One region of the Paenibacillus sp. 4624 genome, then DNA from elsewhere that is predicted to be linked to it. Evidence: predicted binding sites of a transcription regulator. Region 1 holds the regulator's gene; the other holds the start of a gene.
The links. Region 1 encodes Rex, which represses fermentation and respiration genes when NADH is low (regulators of the CRP and FNR family bind a similar motif). Its sites were predicted from a motif close to TTGTGAAATATTTCACAA; they were not measured.

Region 1 (8,606 bases):
TGGAACGCTGTATCAAACACCATTACCTGAGGCACACCTGGCATATTCAATTCAGCCGCACGGATACCCATCATTGCTGCCGGGTTATGAAGCGGAGCTAGGTCGAACAATCGACGAATTTCCGCTTTTGCAGCATCGTCAACAAGCGAAGATTCTTTAAACGCTTCACCGCCGTGTACTACACGGTGACCTACAGCCTGAATTTCACTAACAGAAGCAACCACGCCGTGTTCCTTGTGTGTCAACAAATCAATGACTTTACGAATTGCAGTCGTATGTTCCAGAATCTCACTAACTTCCGTAACTTCCTCACGGCCAGTCGGTTTATGTGTCAGAATGGAAGAATCCATCCCGATTCGCTCTACCAGACCTTTCGCAAGTACCGATTCATCTTCCATATTATACAATTGATATTTGAGCGAGGAACTCCCCGCATTAATTACGAGTATATTCACAGACGGTCACCATCCTTGTCGTACTTGAAGAATCCTTCTCCTGTTTTTACGCCCAGATGACCTGCACGCACCATTTTCTTCAGGACAATCGAAGGACGATATTTCAGTTCTCCGAATTCACGGAACATTCTTTCAAGAGCTGCTTCAACGGAATCAAGTCCGAAACGGTCAGCCATTTCAAGCGGTCCATGCTGGAAGTTATAACCGATACGCATTGCGTCATCGATATCTTCAGCTGAAGCTACACCTTCTTGCAGAACGTGAAGTGCTTCGTTGATCAGCAAGCAGATCAGACGGGAGGTTACAAATCCAGGGGATTCGTAGATCATAACGCCTTTTTTGTCTACGACTTCTTCAACAAAGCGGCGAGTTTCTTCGAATGTAGTATCGGATGTTTTCAAACCACGAATAATCTCAACAAGATCAACCCGGGATACCGGGTGAATAAAGTGCATACCAATAACACGCTCTGGGTACTTGGTCGAGCTTGCAAGCTCGGTCAAACTCAGCGTGGACGTGTTACTTGCCAAAATAACATTGCTTGGACATACCTGATCCAATTGATTAAAGACTGCTTTTTTAGCTTCCAGATCTTCCGAGATCGTTTCAATAACCATATCGCAAGAGCCCAGTTCAGCCAAATGCGCTACTTTCGTAATGCGGGAGAGGATCAATTTCTTCTCCGCTTTGGTAATCGCCCATTTCTCGAGCTGTTTATCCAAATTTGTTTCAATCATGTCATATGCATGATCAAGCTTTTTATTCGTATGCTCCACCAGAAGCACATCAAGTCCTTTGGCTGCGAGCATCTGGGAAATTCCCTGCCCCATCGTACCGCCGCCGACAACTCCTATTTTTTTGAAAAACATGGTTCTGCTCCATCCTTTCGGTTCTCTATTTCTCTATTGTACCCTGTTCGCCGAAAATTACAAATTTCGACCCAACAACTAATAATATCTTAGCACGACTGAAATGTAAAAAAAAATAACCAGCATAAAGAAATTATGCTGGTAAACGTGCACTGTCACGAAATTGACAACGAAATTGTTCTCCTGACAAAACTTCCTCACGCATCAGAATGTCGAGTGAATTGTCGAAAATTGACCGTTGCTCTTCAAGCCGGCGTTTCGTCTGCTCCATCAGTTCCTGAAGAATGACTTTATTTTCTCTCATCAGCTCTTCAGTCGTGACCATATCCATATTTACAATCCCGAGGGAAGTCAAACCAGAAGCCATCATCGTCTGTACGACATTCGTCGCCTGTTCAAAGTCATTGCGTGAACCTGTGGAACGACCACCATAGTACATCTCTTCCGCGGCTGCACCACCTAGGGCAATCATGATCTGTTCCTCCAGGAATCGTTTGGTATACAGAAACTGCTCCTGCTGCGGGTTATGACGCACATATCCAAGTGCCTGTCCACGCGGACTAAGGGCTACCTGGCTTACACTTCCAGGGCGCACAAGCTCTGCCATAATAGCATGTCCCAGTTCATGGATGGCCACTCTTTTCTTTTCTTCCACGCTCGACTCGCGATCCGTTTTCTCACCCATCATCACTTTGTCTATCGCAAGCGATAAATGACGCTGTTCGATGGTCAGTATTCCCTCACGCATCGCATAGATCGCTGCTTCATTCATGACACTTTCAAGCTGTGCACCTGAGAAACCGTAAGACTCTTCTGCCGTTTTTTCCAGATTCACGTCCTGTGTAAGCGGTTTGTTCACCGCGTGTAGTTCCAGAATGTGTTTTCTACCTTTTTTATCTGGTAAATCCACCTGAATATGACGGTCAAAACGCCCTGGTCGTGTCAGTGCACTATCGAGCATCTCTTTACGGTTGGTAGCTGCAATCAGCAATATTCTAGGTGTATCAGAAGTATAGATACCATCCATCTCCGTCAGCAACTGGTTTAAGGTCTGATCATACTCTCGCTGCTGTCCGCCTTCACGTTTACCACCAATCACATCAATCTCATCGATAAAAATGATAGCATTCTCCTTGTTTTCCTTGGCAGCCCGTGTTCTGGCATCCTTAAACAAATCCCGGATTCTGCTGGCACCTACACCTACATACATTTCGACAAACTCACTGCCTGATGCAGCGACGAAAACCGAATCGGTGTAGTGAGCTGCTGCTTTCGCCATCAACGTTTTCCCTGTTCCCGGGGGGCCCGTCAGCAAAATGCCTTTCATTGGCCTTATCCCAAACTTCTGAATTTCTTCATGACGGATTAGAAAGTCAAGCGCTTCTCTTAATTCCTGCTTGGCACTGTCCTGACCTCCAATTTCTTCAAACGTCAGTTTTGAAGGTCCTTTTTTCTTCCGTTTACGTTCTTGTCCAGCACCTACCGTTATTCCACCGCGCATCTGCATCATGAATAACAACCCGCCAACCAGCAATGCAGCGATCAGAATCGGAACAATATTCACACCGATAAAAGCAAGAAAAATGATAACAACTGGGACAAATCCTATGGCAATTTCTTTTGTCCATTTAGGCATTAGGCCACACTCCTATCTGACCGGGTACACGCGGCAGTATAATGAACTTGCTGGCTTCTCCGTCTCGCAGACTCACATAAACATTGTTGTCATCCATCGCCGTATTGACTTGAATTCCTCCTGTGGCCATCTTGGACAACGTCGGAGTAATCTCGGCGTATTGTTTGTTCTCCATCGCCTGAGCTACGGTAAACATGGCATCTCCCCACCAGTTTTCAAGAGCCTCATTGGAGTGGTCTACAACATCCAGTTTCAGCGCACGGGAGCCGATCAGGTTCTGTCCTTCTCTATGAATATATTGCACCAGTCTACCTAAATCTACATTCGGCTTTAAATCAAGTTTCATTTGTACATCGTTACGGTTAATAGTTAACTGAACACTATTAACACCATCGTACTGAGTAACCATCTTTTCAATTGGGCTCTGTACGGCTACTTGACGATATATGAACCAACCTCCAAACAATAGGACGGCAGAAACAACGGCAGTTAGAACAATAGGCAATACTTTCAGCTTCAAATGAATTACCCTCCCAAAATGAGCCCGTCCTTAATCTACAGGCTTATATATTTAGCTGTACAAGATGGTCTGCAACGTTTATTGCAGATTTGTTTGCGTTTTTCGTTAACTTCAGTACATATCTGAGTATATCACATCGTATATACAATTTCGAAGGCGAAAATATGAATAAAATAATAATTTTAACTATTTTAATTTCATTCGATGGTTGGAATGCGAAAAAACCGGTTCAGTCGGTATCCCGTCTGCCGGTTTTTTTGCTTATTATTATGTTGAAACGAATTTGAATTGACCGTTCTATTGATCATACCAGAGTGATGACGAGGTTAGCTGTTCGGTAACGTATATACCAAATCTACCTGCTCTCCATTGCTAAATCGGTAGAAACGATAATAGTTATGCGTGTCATCGTTATAATACACTTGCCACACGTATATATTGTTCACAACACCAGGCATGATGCGTTTGATCTCACCGTCTGGCACGTCAGAGCTGAAACGATTGCGAATCTGCGTTTCGGACATGCCATTCTGCAATAACTCACTATGCACACCTGCAGCGCCTTGGACAGGCTGATTGTTATTATCAAACTTGACCCAGACCATGATGTCCTGATTATCTTTGTTTTTGGCTGTCATCGTCCAGTAGATGTTGTCAGCGCCACTCTTTTCGCCCCACACGTACTTTCGAAGTTCATCAGGTGACGTAATTCCCAACTGATTCTGTGCAGCCTCAATCGCCAATGCTTCTTCCTTACGCTGATCTTGCGTGACGTAGACGTAGTACCGCTGAAGTCCAAACAAGACCAGAACGAGTATGAGCAGCGATATCCATATCCACTTCTTTTTTTTCTTCAAGAGTTGAACTTCCTTTCCCTAAAAATGCGCATTGAAGTCGCCTCTTAACGCGCAAGCAATTGATCAAAGGCTAACTGGGATTCCCGCAAAATGCGCTCTTCATCCAATGTCAGACATTCACCATGCTTAACGACTTGTTTTCCATCTACCCACACATGTTCAACATCTTTCGCCGAAGCCGAGTAGATGGCATGGGATATCAAATCCGTGTGCGGATAGAAGTGAGCTTGTTCAATATTCAGCGCAATAAAATCAGCCTTCTTGCCAACTTGCAATGCACCGGTATCGTTCAGGAAGACGGACTTCGCGCCGTAAGCTGTTCCAAGCAGCAGCGCTTCACCAGCAGGTACAGCGGTTGGGTCACCGGATACGCCTTTATGGATCAAAGCTGCAAGTCTCATTTCCTCAAACATATCCAGATTGTTATTGCTTGCCGGTCCGTCTGTTCCCAGCGATACAGTTACACCTGCTTTTAACAAGGCAGGAACACGGGCAACACCCGATGCGAGCTTCAAATTACTGCCTGGATTATGAGATACAGCCACATCATGACGCGCCAAAATCTCAATCTCTTCATCGTTCAGATGCACCGCATGTGCTACAAGTGAAGGACGTGAGAAGAAGCCGTGCTTCTCCAAATGGGCCACTGGACGTAAGCCGTAATCTGTTACATTCTGCTCCACTTCACGCAATGTCTCTGACATGTGGGTGTGAAGAGGCAGGTTTAAATCATGCGCAACCTGAACAAGTTTCTCTATGTAATCTGGAGGGCATGTGTAAGGTGCGTGCGGAGAGATTACGGTTGTGATGCGTCCATCCGCCTGTCCATTCCATTCACGCGCAAATGCAGCGGACTCTTCGAGCTTTCGCATCTGCTCTTCTTCAGAGCACAGTCCAATGACACCACGAGCCAGCGCAGCTCTAGCCCCTGACTGTTCAACCACTTTTGCCACCTGATCCATGTGGTCATACATGTCCAGGAAAGCTGTTGTTCCGCCTTTTAACATCTCAAGCACCGAAAGGGATGCTCCCCAATACACGTCCTCAGAAGTCATTTTGGCTTCCATTGGCCACATTTTTTCTTGTAGCCACACTTGCAGTGCCAGATCATCACCATGACCCCGAAGCAGAGACATCGCTGCATGACCATGCGTATTGATCAGACCCGGCAGGAAGAGCATACCTTTTCCATCCACTTTAGGCAGGTTCTCGTCACCATCCGGCAGCGTCTCACCAATATGAACAATCTTATCATTCTCAACGACCATATATCCTTGAACCACAGTCCAATCTGCACCTTCGTTTACAGCAAATTTACCATGGTGGATTACCCATTTATTCGTTGTTGTCATCAAGCTCATCTTCCTTCCCATTCTCCAAATAATAAGCCAAACTGAGCAAATCCGTTGTAAAGTCTGCATGATGAATGCGAACATGTGAAGGCGTCTTTAGAATCGTTGGCGCAAAATTCAGAATCGCCTCAATGCCCGATTCAATCAGTTGATCGGCAACGTTCTGAGCTTCGGTGTCCGGCACCGTGATGATACCGATACGAATGTTGTCTTTCTGAACCGCTTCGGTAAGTTCTTCCATCGGTTGTACGGTCAGGCTATTAATTTTACTGCCGATCTTCGGCCCAAAGGCATCAAAAATAGCGACAATTTTCATATTGTCCTTCAAATAAGCATTATAATTCGATAAAGCATGTCCGAGATTACCGGCTCCCACCAGAGCCACATTAATTTGCTGATCGATTTTCAAAATGTGCCGAATCTTTTCAATCAGGTAAGACACATCATACCCGATTCCTTTACGACCAAAATCACCGAAATACGCTAAATCTTTACGAATTTGAGCTGGATTCAGATCCAGTCGCTGTCCCAGTTCCTGCGAGGAAACCGTTGTCACCTCACGTTGAACCAACTCGTTTAAATAACGCAAATATACAGGCAGACGCCGTACTACCGCTTCTGATATTTTATCCGATTTCATCCTTGCTCCCCCTTACCATCGCCACGATTAAATAAATATTGAAAAGATGAGCATTCTGTATACATGCAAGATCCTTGCATCATGTCCTCATACAGAATGCCCGAATTAATAGGAATATAAGTTCATATAAGCGCTGCCCTGTTCTAACTTTGTGAAGTCTTTTCCAAAGTTTAACGCCATGTTGAAGTACAATGCAATGTTATAGCCGTACATCGTAATTATTTTTGATTTTCCGCAGGTCGATCCAACCATTCAGCAATACGGGGAACCATCTGTTCTGTGAGCATATGCTCCATCTTTGGTCCCGGTAACGAATACAGGAAGTACTTGCCGTAATAAGCTTCAATCACTCGTGTATCATACACAATGACGATCCCGCGATCTTTGCCCGTCCGAACGAGTCGGCCGAACCCCTGCTTAAAGCGAATGACTGCCTGCGGCACAGACAGCTTCATAAATGGATTTTTCTTTTGCTCTTGCAACAGTTCACTCTTCGCTTCCAGAAGCGGATGGTTAGGGGGCTGGAAAGGCAGTCTTACAATCGCAAGACAGGTCAGCGCTTCACCTGGAATATCTACGCCTTCCCAGAAACTGCTCGTACCCAGCAGGACTGCTGCTTTGGCATCCTGGAAGCGTCGGGTCAGCTTCGAACGATTCCCGCTGTCAACACCCTGCCCCAGCAGCGAGATGTCATTCCCGGACAAAGCTTCTTTCAGCGGCTCGTAGACTTGTCGAAGCATTTTGTAAGAGGTAAACAGTACCATCATACGTCCTTGGGTTGCTATCGCCGTCTGGGCAAGAGAATGCACCAGCATCTGTACAAAGTGTGCGTCACCTACACTCCCCTTCAAACTCGGGAAATCCCGCGGAATAACTAACAAAGCTTGTTCCCGATAATTAAATGGAGAAGGCAGCATAGAAGTTAGAAGCCGATTATTGTCGGCAGCTTCCTGCAGGCCCAGCTGCTCAATCATGAACTGGAATGACTTATCCACCGATAACGTAGCCGATGTAAGTACAACGCTTTTCTTTTTATCGAAAAACATCTCTTTCAATTGCGCACTCACATCCACCGGAACAGCGTATAACTGGAGTGACTTACTACGGAACTGTCCGCTGGCCTCCATCCAGTACACGGTCTTGGCATCATCCATACGCATGAAAAATCTTAAATTTTCCTTCATCGTTGTCAGATCTTTCAAAAGCCCGGTGATATCTGTAATCAGACTGTCGGACTGGTAATCATCCTGATCTTCTTTTACTTCGAGCAGTAGTTTGTCACCCTTGCGCACCAAATCACCTAATGTCACATAGATCTGGTTCTCCAAATCCTGCAACTCTTGCCACTTGGCAGGCTTCTGGGACGCTTTAAGCCGTAATGAGAACTGTCCAGTCTCCCCTGGAGAAGCATCACTCCGTTCAGGCAGAAGACCAAACAAAGCATCGCTTAGACGATCCCACATTTCCTTCACTTCAACGGCGAGGGGAAACATCTGATCCACCATCGAACCCCACTGTACACCGTTTTCGTGCCCTGACAATTGAGAGCGAAGCATCGGAAGCTGACCATTACGACTATCTTTAAACAAACGGGTCAGTGTGTGTACAAGCGTAAAATACTTCATGTGAAGCCCCAAATGTTTACCCGCTACATCTTCAAGATGATGCGCCTCATCAATGACCAGGCTTTCGTAAGCTGGCAACAGCTGATGAGCAGCTTTCACGTCTGTAAATAGCTTCGAGTGATTGGTGATCACGATGTCAGAAAGTCCTGCCTCATGTTTCGCACGATGATAGAAGCACTTGCGGAACCACGGACAGGATCTACCGAGACAAGACTCGGACTCGCTCTGCACCGTTTCCCAGAAATCTCCTCCGCGTGCACTGAGGTTCAATTCTTCATCGTCACCCGTTTCGGTTTGGGTAAGCCACACAATCATTTGTGCTGCCGTGAAGTAGTCCTCTTTCGGAGTAGCAAACTCACGTTTGTTGATTTTGTGTTCGAATTTGCGTAGACAGAGATAGTGGCCTCTCCCCTTGAACACGGAAGCTTTGAATGGAAAAGGCACCACCTGCGTCAGCATCGGAATATCCCGTTCACGCAGTTGTTCTTGCAAGTTAATGGTGTGAGTGCTTACCATCACCTTCTGCTCTTGTTTTACACTTTCATAAATAGCAGGCAACAAGTATCCCAGGGATTTCCCTGTTCCCGTTCCGGCTTCCAGCAGAAGATGTTTCTCTTCGTCCAGCGCCTGCCGTACACTGCCAAACATCTGT
Region 2 (8,606 bases), on a different contig from region 1:
AATCAACAAACCCGTTGCTCCATATAGAAACAGGTACACGATGTTGTTCTTGGAACCGTAATTTTCAAAGGCATAGAACGAGCCACGGATCGCTAGAAGTATAACGGCGATACTTCCGGGAACGATCAAGGCTGCGCCATAATAAGAGGCCGTATCTGGGAAAAATCCAACGATACCGATATAGAAAAAGACAAAAAATACATTCGTAATCTCCCATACTGGCGATAGATAACGAGAGATTAATCGATTGATCAGATGATCCTGCTTGGTCAAGCGTGCATAAAAGGCGAAAAATCCAGCTCCGAAATCGATTGACGCAACGATCAAATATCCGTACAGAAACAGCCAGAGCACTGAAATACCAATCAACTCATAACTCATCGGGATGGCTCTCCTTTCTCCGCAACTGTTGCTGTTTTATTTTGTTTGGCCTGCAACCATCGTTCCATTTCAAGCTCAGCAGGATTGTTATTGAACAAGCGTTTCAACACGAGAGCACAGATCACGCCAAGCACGATATACAAAAGCAAGAAAACAAAAAATAAAATTCGTACACTCGGAGAAGATGTAGCGGCTTCTTCGACACGCATGTACCCCCGAATAATCCATGGCTGTCGTCCGATTTCGGCATAAAACCAGCCCATCTCCACAGCGAGGAAAGCAAGCGGTGCGCTGATTGCAACTAGGCCAAGCATCCACTTGTTCAGCGGATTACGCTTCTTCCATAACACAAACAGAAAATATAGGCTGGAGATCGCGAGTAGAGCAAATCCGATGCCAGCCATCAAATCGAATAGATAATGCACCAGCAGTGGCGGTTGTTCATCGGGTGGAAATTCGTTCAGCCCGGTGACTTCAGCATTAAAATCTCCATAGGCCAGAAAGCTGAGCAACTTGGGCAGATGCAACGCACCTATAATCTCATGTTCTGCATTCAGCCAACCAAGCAGGATCAAATCCGCGCCGCTCTCTGTCTCAAAATGCCATTCTGCAGCGGCCAACTTCTCCGGTTGGTGTTCAGCCAAAAACTTCGCAGATACATCTCCGGCAAGGGTGTTCAGCAAACTGAATACCAGAACCACGGCCATCATCAGGTTTAAGCCTTTCTTGTGGTAAGCAGATGCACCTCTCTTCAACATCGCCAGAGCCGCAATCCCGGCGAGCAAAGCCGCCCCTGTCAGATAAGCCGAGCTTAAGACATGGAACACTTTAGAGAACGTTGCTGTATTCAGCATGGCTTGCACGGGATTGACCGCTGTAAATTGACCAGCCTGCATCACAAATCCTTCCGGTTGGTTCATGAATCCGTTCACGGTTGTGATGAAAACGGCTGACATGCCTGCCCCGGCGACAACCGGGATCGTAAGCAGCCAGTGAATATACGGGTTTTTGAATCGATCCCATGTATAGAGATAAATGCCGAGGAATATCGCTTCAAAAAAGAAGGCGAACACTTCCATAAATAGCGGCAATGCGATGACATTACCAGCCAGCTTCATGAAATTCGGCCACACCAAGGCCAGCTGCAGGGATATCGCTGTACCTGTCACCACCCCCACAGCCACCGAAATGACAAAACCTCGTGACCATCTTTTTGCCATAAGTATGTAGTGGGGGTCTTTCTTCCGAATTCCGATAAATTCAGCAATCGCAATCATCAGAGGTATACCCACGCCAAGTGTTGCAAAAATAACGTGAAATCCAAGTGTCAAACCCGTTACGAGTCTGCTCCATAACACAGTATCGACTGCCATTTTGCATTGTCTCCTCTCAAATTCCATTCGATTCATTATGAGAAAAAAATCACAAACCAAAATACAAGGATAGGTTGCCACATGTCCAGTGCATTTAATTCTGTAACACTTGAACGCTATCCAAGGTTGGATGTTCCCTACTCCCAGATTTACGCCACCCCTTAATCTTTGGCTTAGACCTAATAATCAAAATTATTATATCCTTAATTTTAAGCAATTCAATCACTGATACCCCCTTGTTCATAAACGTTCAAGAAAGGCTCAACTCTTTCTGACAACTTCGTGAAAATAGGCACAATCACCCTTTAGGGCTATTGCATTATTGAGCATAGCCGTGATATTGGGTGATTGCACATTTATTGCGTGTGAATCCTTGAGACATTATCCAACCAACATTAGAAATGATCTGTGTTACACTGGAGTTAATTCTGTCCTCCGACAGAGAGACATGCAATTCATAACGATTCATAACGATGATAACGTTGCATAGTGTAAGGAGATGTTCTATTGAGTAGTATTAAAGATAAATTTGATTACATGTCGGAGACCGAAAGACTCGTGATCCGCCCACTACAAGATGAAGATTACGAGAACTGGCTTCACGAATTCGAGAGCCGTTCTCCCTCCCAGCATCGACACGATCCTGGAAAAATGGATATGAGTGAATGTACATTAGAATGGTTCGAGCGTCTGGTAGCAAGGCATCAGGAACTGGCGCTTAACGATAAAGTATATGTCTTTGGGGTTTTCCGCAAAGAAGACGGCACTCACTTGGGCATGATCGATATTGCCACCTTGGCGAGAGAACCTTTTCAGTGGGCGAGCTTTGGGTACACCATTCACAATCAGCACTGGAAAAAAGGATACGGCAAAGAAGCAGTAAGTCAGGTCCTCCGTATTGCAGCCGAGTCTTTAAAATTCCACCGTTTGGAAGCACATATCAATCTGGATAACCTGTCCTCAATCAAGCTGGCTGAAAGTGTCGGTCTGGAGTTCGAATGTATTCGCAAAGGTTTTATCTATGAACATGAGGAATGGACGGATCATCTGGTTTATTTCAAGAACCTCTTTTAAGAAGCTTACCGTTTAAAACATATCATCTAAAAAAAGCAGCTACCATCCAAGGTAGCTGCTTTTACTTAATATCAGATTAGAGCAAGTGAACTAATAAAATACATTTACTTCACTATGTGGATTCAGATCAGGGATACACTACATATATTATCAACCCATATTCACATGTATTAATGTGACTTTTTTTGAATACAGACCTCGAAGATTTTGCAATAATACATGGATAAATGTACTAATTATATTGTTATCTTTTTCCTGGTTCAGTTACACGCGCTTAACAGCGAATTCATTTAAGATATGCCGTACCTGATAGGTGCCCTCTTCTAATTCAGATTGTACAAATGACTCCACAGCATCCTTCTCCACGTCATACAGTACTTCAATTTCTTTGGAGAACAGAAGATGTCCTTCTTTCATTTTGTGAGACAATCCAGCAATCTTCTTCGGCCTCGGCGTTTCACCCAGAATCTGTTGTAGTGCTTGAACATACGTTTCCAATGCGCGAGCTCCTACCACTTTGATTCCCTGTTGCTCTTGATTGACAATAATAATGGAGGGGAAACCTCGAACGCCAAGCCGGGCGGTCATCTCAAAATCTTCTTCTAACATGTCTTGTGCAGATTGCTGAGCAGCGCTGTGCACGATTTCTTTTCCATTGAGACCCAATTGATCCACAAGCTCAATCAACACGGCATCTTCTCCAATATTTCGATTCATCGCAAATACGGCTTCACGTGCAATTCTTAGAAAGGCTTGTTCTTTCCCAGGATATATCCGCTCTATGACTTTGAACACACGAGAAGGCGGATAGGAAGACTGGATTGGGTTCTCAAGCCAAACGGAACCGTCAATCGGCATCCGTGAGTGCTCGCCCACTTCTCTCCAATGGCCTGCCACATCAGCAGGTTTCTGAATACCATTTGCCCCATCGGAGAACCCTTCCCAGCTTGCTAACAAACCACCCATTTTAGTCTCCACATTAAAATAATGACCGTACTCTTCTACAAATCGATTCAACACAGGTTCCAGTGCCCAGCAGTGTGAGCATATGGGGTCTGTAGCATAATAAAGTGTTATTTTTTTCTCTTCCTCCATTAGATTAATCACTTGCATTTCTTCTTCATCACTTACACCACATACACCCGTTTCCAAATCACACATCATGGATTCATTACTCATCATTATCCCATCCTTTTTGATCTTATCTATTGAATTAATTTTGTGTTAGTATGATTATAATATCTACAATCTACAGAACAAGTACGATTCTTTTTCTGACTAAGTATCAAAAAGTATACTAATGGAGGTTTTCGCGTGAAATATGATTTTAATTTTGATCAACTCTGTCCAGCTACGTATGCTTTTCAGGTGATTGGCGGCAAGTGGAATCTGCCGATTCTGGCGATCCTGAGTGAAGATGACAGTATTCGATATAACGAATTAAAAAGAAGGCTGCCCGGCATCACACCAACGATGTTAACGAATTGTTTGAAAGATTTGATTCAATACGGAATCGTGCATCGGGAGCAATATAACGAAATTCCGCCAAGAGTCGAATATTCACTCACACTATCTGGCAAAGAACTGGTTCCTTTAATTGAATCGATGGTGTTATGGGGTCAAAAAAATATGCAGCAAGCTTCGGATTCATATTAAAACGGATAAGTGTCTGGTGCTATCGTATGCTGTTAGCGGAATTCCTGACTTCCACTTGTGTACCAGATCAGGGTTGGCAATGAATGGTCGGCCAAAAGCCGCCAGATCAATTACACTGCCCTTAATTGCCTCTTCTGCTGTCTCCAGACTAAGATTTCCTACTCCGATCATGATGTGTTCCCATTGTGTCCGAATGGCCTGATGGAAGTTGAGTCCATCTAACCAGACACTTGCATAACTTTCGGTTGAAGGGTGCAGAATGGTGATGCCCGTTTCACGAAACAGCGCCAGATAGGCGTGGAGAGTCTCGACTCTAGAGGCCCATGAATAAGAAGGATCATCATCTTTTTTTTCGGAAAACCGGATGCTTATGCGTTCCACGCTGATTTCTTTTTTTACCGCCTCAATAATCTCTCTCAAAAAACGAAGTCTCTCCTGAAGACCGCCACCATATTGGTCTGTTCGTTTGTTCGTACGCTCATTGATGAATTGATCAATCAGATACCCATGTGCTGCATGGAGCTCAACCCCGTCAAACCCTGACAAAACTGCATTGCGCGCAGCCATCTGAAAATGATAGACGGCATCCTCGATCTCCAATGGAGTCATGGCTTGAGGGCACTCATAGGGCTTGTGAAGTTTATGCACCTTCCCCTCCGCTTGGATGGGTGAAGGTGCTTGGGGCTTCCTTCCGATCAAGTCGGAATGCGAGAGGCGCCCCACATGCCATAATTGTGCGATGATCGTACCGCCGTGTCGATGAACAGCCTCTGTTACCTTTTTCCATGAAGCGATCTGTGCCCCCGTGTATAATCCAGGTATCCCGTATGTCCCTTTGCCTGAAAGCATCGGATTAATGCCTTCCGTAATGATCAAACCTACGCCATCTCTAGCTCGTTGTTCGTAATAAGCAGCAATCTCATCGGTTACCGTTCCGTCCTCATCCCGTGCAAAACCTCTGGTCAGTGGAGCCATCACGATACGGTTGCGAAGCTTCCATTGGTTGATCGTTACAGGTTGAAACATATTTAAATTGGATTTAGACATGTCATTTCCTCTTCTCTGTTTGAAATTAAAACTATTGTAGAACGAATAAGACATATCGTAAAATGATTAGAATATATAGGACTATCACTGAGAGTGATACCTTTCCTTAAAGGAATAACGAAGAACAATCGTTCTTTTTTTCGCCTAAAAAAATTGCTGTTCGGGAGGCTGTCATGGAACTATCTGATATTGATATTATGCTGGCCGTTGGACGCTCGGGCAAAATCTCACAAGCAGCCAAAGAACTAAACTACGCCCAGTCTAATGTCACGACACGGATCAAAAAACTGGAGGAAGAATACCAGGTACAGTTGTTTAACCGATCTTCCAAAGGGGTGATACCCACGGAAAAAGGGACGCAGTTTCTTTCTTATGCGGCACGGATTCGAGGTCTACTACATGATTTGCAACAAGAGATGGCCGATCCGGAGGAACCATCGGGTACGTTGAAAATCGGAATCGTCGAGACCGCTGCTTCACGTCGTTTCATCGAGATTTTGAATGAGTATCAGATGACGTATCCAGACGTATCCATTTCGCTGGTGAACGCTACCTCCCCCAAAGTACTAAGGCATAAAATTCGGTCTTCTGAACTGGATGGTGCTTTCATTAGCGGGGCCTGCGTGAAGGAAGGGTTAAAGGTGGAATATGAGATGCAGGATACGGTTCACATCATCTCGAAACGAATGGAGTCACCTTTGGAGTCATTTTGTCAACTTTCATGGGTTGTCTTTCCCCAAGGATGTCCGTACCGTGAAATTACAGAGAAGTTTTTGGCAGAGGAGGGGCTGTCGGCCAAAAGATTGATCGAAGTCAGTACAATGGAAAATCTACTTAGCTGTGTAGAATCCGGAATCGCTGTGACAATTATGCCCTGTAGCGTTGTTCACAATAAACCTGAGGCATACACGTTACACAATCTATCCGATGTACTCACACCGACTACAACCACATTTGTACGGGGTGAAAATCGATATGTCAGCAGTGCGCTACAGCAGTTCATGAGGCTGCTAAATGAGAAGTGTGCAACCTTCTAGGTCTTCATTGCGAACAACTTTTCTGACTCTTCGACCGTATGTGCATCAAAAAAGAGAGCAGCCAGATGGCTGTTCTCTTTGTATACTGTAGCTCGTTCTACATACCCAGGTAGCTCATTCTGCTCATCCAAGCAGCTCTTTTATTTACTTAAGACTGTTCCAAAATTGCTGGAATGCCCCCTGCTCCACTTTAAAAAATACAGGCGCAAAGCCGTAACGTACCATGCCTTCCTCTCCGAACAGGACAAGTTTAACCTTGGTTTTATCCTCAAGAGTCAAATAAATCATTTTACGATCTTCTCTACCATAGAGACGTTCATCCAGTTCAGGACTGGCTGCTACCGGAGCTGCTAGAGATAGTGCATCAATAAAGTTGTTCAGTGAGTCGTCTACCGGAAACTGCTGGAGCTGCTGCAACCCGTTATTCCAGCTATCAAAGCTCTCCCACTGTGCCGCAGTCACATGATCCTTCATGTTCAGCTTGCCGAGGAGATCAGATAGGCCGCTGACCGATATACCATTGGTTTTATCAAACAGTTGTGCATAGACTTGACCGTCTATTTCCGTATAAGACATAATCCGAAAATCAGAATCGTATCCTTTCACGGTGTAAATATCTGCTGTACCAATCGTCGAGGCCAGCTCTTTGTAGTCATCCTCACCACTTCGCTCATGGATGCCACCAGTCGTTTTGCCCAGTTTCTCACCGCGGAGCGACAAGGCATCTGCACCATCCACCGTTGTCGCAGATTCGGTGTAGACGTTGCCATGATAAACAACTAGTCCAATCATGTCTGCCTTAACATTCTTATCATTACTGGGTAACTCAGTCTTCGGAATCTCTACGGGAACAATGTTTGAGTTTTCAGTCTTGATCACGGTCTGACCTTCGGAAATCGAGCCCTTGATAACGTCTCCGGAATTTAACGCAGTCTCTTTTGCAGGTGCAGTCGTTCCACCCCATTGTTGCCATACCGTTGGTGCTGTCAATCCAATGCTTGCTGCGACTACAACACTCGCTGCGATGTACAGCGATTTACGAGGGCGTTTCGTGGATTGACGCTGGACATTCACGTTCTGTTCGATTCTTTTTTTCATCTGGTCATCTGTTTTCATCTGATCCACCGCTTTCTTATATCGTTGTTTGAATTGTTGTTCATTCATGGTTGTTCCTCCCCTTCAAGCTCCAGTTTTAACAGTTGTCTCCCCCGTTGTAATCTCATCTTCACAGCTGATTCACTAATCTCTAAAATCTTGCTAATGTCCCGGATACCATAGTCTTCGTAATAATAGAGATGAACTACCGATCTATATTTCACGGGCAGAGACAACACCAGTTCAATCAAAGCCCGATCTTCAGAATTATCCAGCGTGATGGGCTCCACGGCTTCCAGCTTGACTTCCCGTTTACGCCAGCCTTTACGAAGCAAGGATTTGCAATGATTGGTAATCACCCGAATCATCCATGCTTTTTGATGTTCCGCATCGTTGAACGCAGGCGCTTTTTCCATCCATTTGATGAATGTGTCCTGAGTAGCTTCTTCCGCGTCTTCCCGCCTGCCGAGGTGAACCATTGCAATCCGGAACAGCGTATCCGCGTATGTATCATAGATGTTCATAACTTCATCACTTGGTTGAGATGTTGTTTGCTGCATGGTTGTTGTGCCCTCCTTTATACCCTAAACACTCTTACGGACGACATTTGGTCACATTTTGTTTTCACTTTTTTTATCTTCGCTTGCATAAACGCAAAAAAGGCTATTTCGCTGACGACACAACCAAGTGCGTGTCATTGAAATAGCCCGTTTCATATTAACATTAACGGTAAAATGCTCCCCTTCAAAACGGTTAATTTGCGAACTAACTTATTTCCAAATAATCGAGATATGCGTCCCATGTACCGTCATCTGCTGTTACGATCAGTTCAATCACCTGATTTCCGGTACCATGACTGATATTATTCAGCGTATACACTGCGGGACTGCTACCTCCAAAATAAAACGTGCCTTTCGTCTGCCCGCCAATCTTTAGATCCACT

Region 2: a site for Rex is predicted at 1,792-1,809, ahead of ABIE27_RS13930 (cytochrome ubiquinol oxidase subunit I). Genes of this name have one in related genera too.

Annotation. Positions count from the first base shown of each region.
Region 1 is NZ_JBNDJR010000003.1:67,092-75,697, reverse strand. It holds gene ABIE27_RS08090 (acetate/propionate family kinase) at 1-455, opposite strand, end outside; gene ABIE27_RS08085 (3-hydroxyacyl-CoA dehydrogenase family protein) at 452-1,324, opposite strand; gene ABIE27_RS08080 (AAA family ATPase) at 1,458-2,960, opposite strand; gene ABIE27_RS08075 (hypothetical protein) at 2,953-3,480, opposite strand; gene ABIE27_RS08070 (DUF5590 domain-containing protein) at 3,807-4,337, opposite strand; gene ABIE27_RS08065 (amidohydrolase) at 4,382-5,689, opposite strand; gene ABIE27_RS08060 (redox-sensing transcriptional repressor Rex) at 5,673-6,329, opposite strand; gene dinG (ATP-dependent DNA helicase DinG) at 6,548-8,606, opposite strand, start outside.
Region 2 is NZ_JBNDJR010000005.1:248,139-256,744, reverse strand. It holds gene ABIE27_RS13935 (cytochrome d ubiquinol oxidase subunit II) at 1-381, opposite strand, end outside; gene ABIE27_RS13930 (cytochrome ubiquinol oxidase subunit I) at 378-1,754, opposite strand; gene ABIE27_RS13925 (GNAT family N-acetyltransferase) at 2,292-2,828, shown strand; gene ABIE27_RS13920 (DsbA family oxidoreductase) at 3,093-4,007, opposite strand; gene ABIE27_RS13915 (winged helix-turn-helix transcriptional regulator) at 4,143-4,484, shown strand; gene ABIE27_RS13910 (alkene reductase) at 4,476-5,531, opposite strand; gene ABIE27_RS13905 (LysR family transcriptional regulator) at 5,705-6,568, shown strand; gene ABIE27_RS13900 (hypothetical protein) at 6,565-6,699, opposite strand; gene ABIE27_RS13895 (hypothetical protein) at 6,713-7,732, opposite strand; gene ABIE27_RS13890 (RNA polymerase sigma factor) at 7,729-8,223, opposite strand; gene ABIE27_RS13885 (polysaccharide deacetylase family protein) at 8,429-8,606, opposite strand, start outside.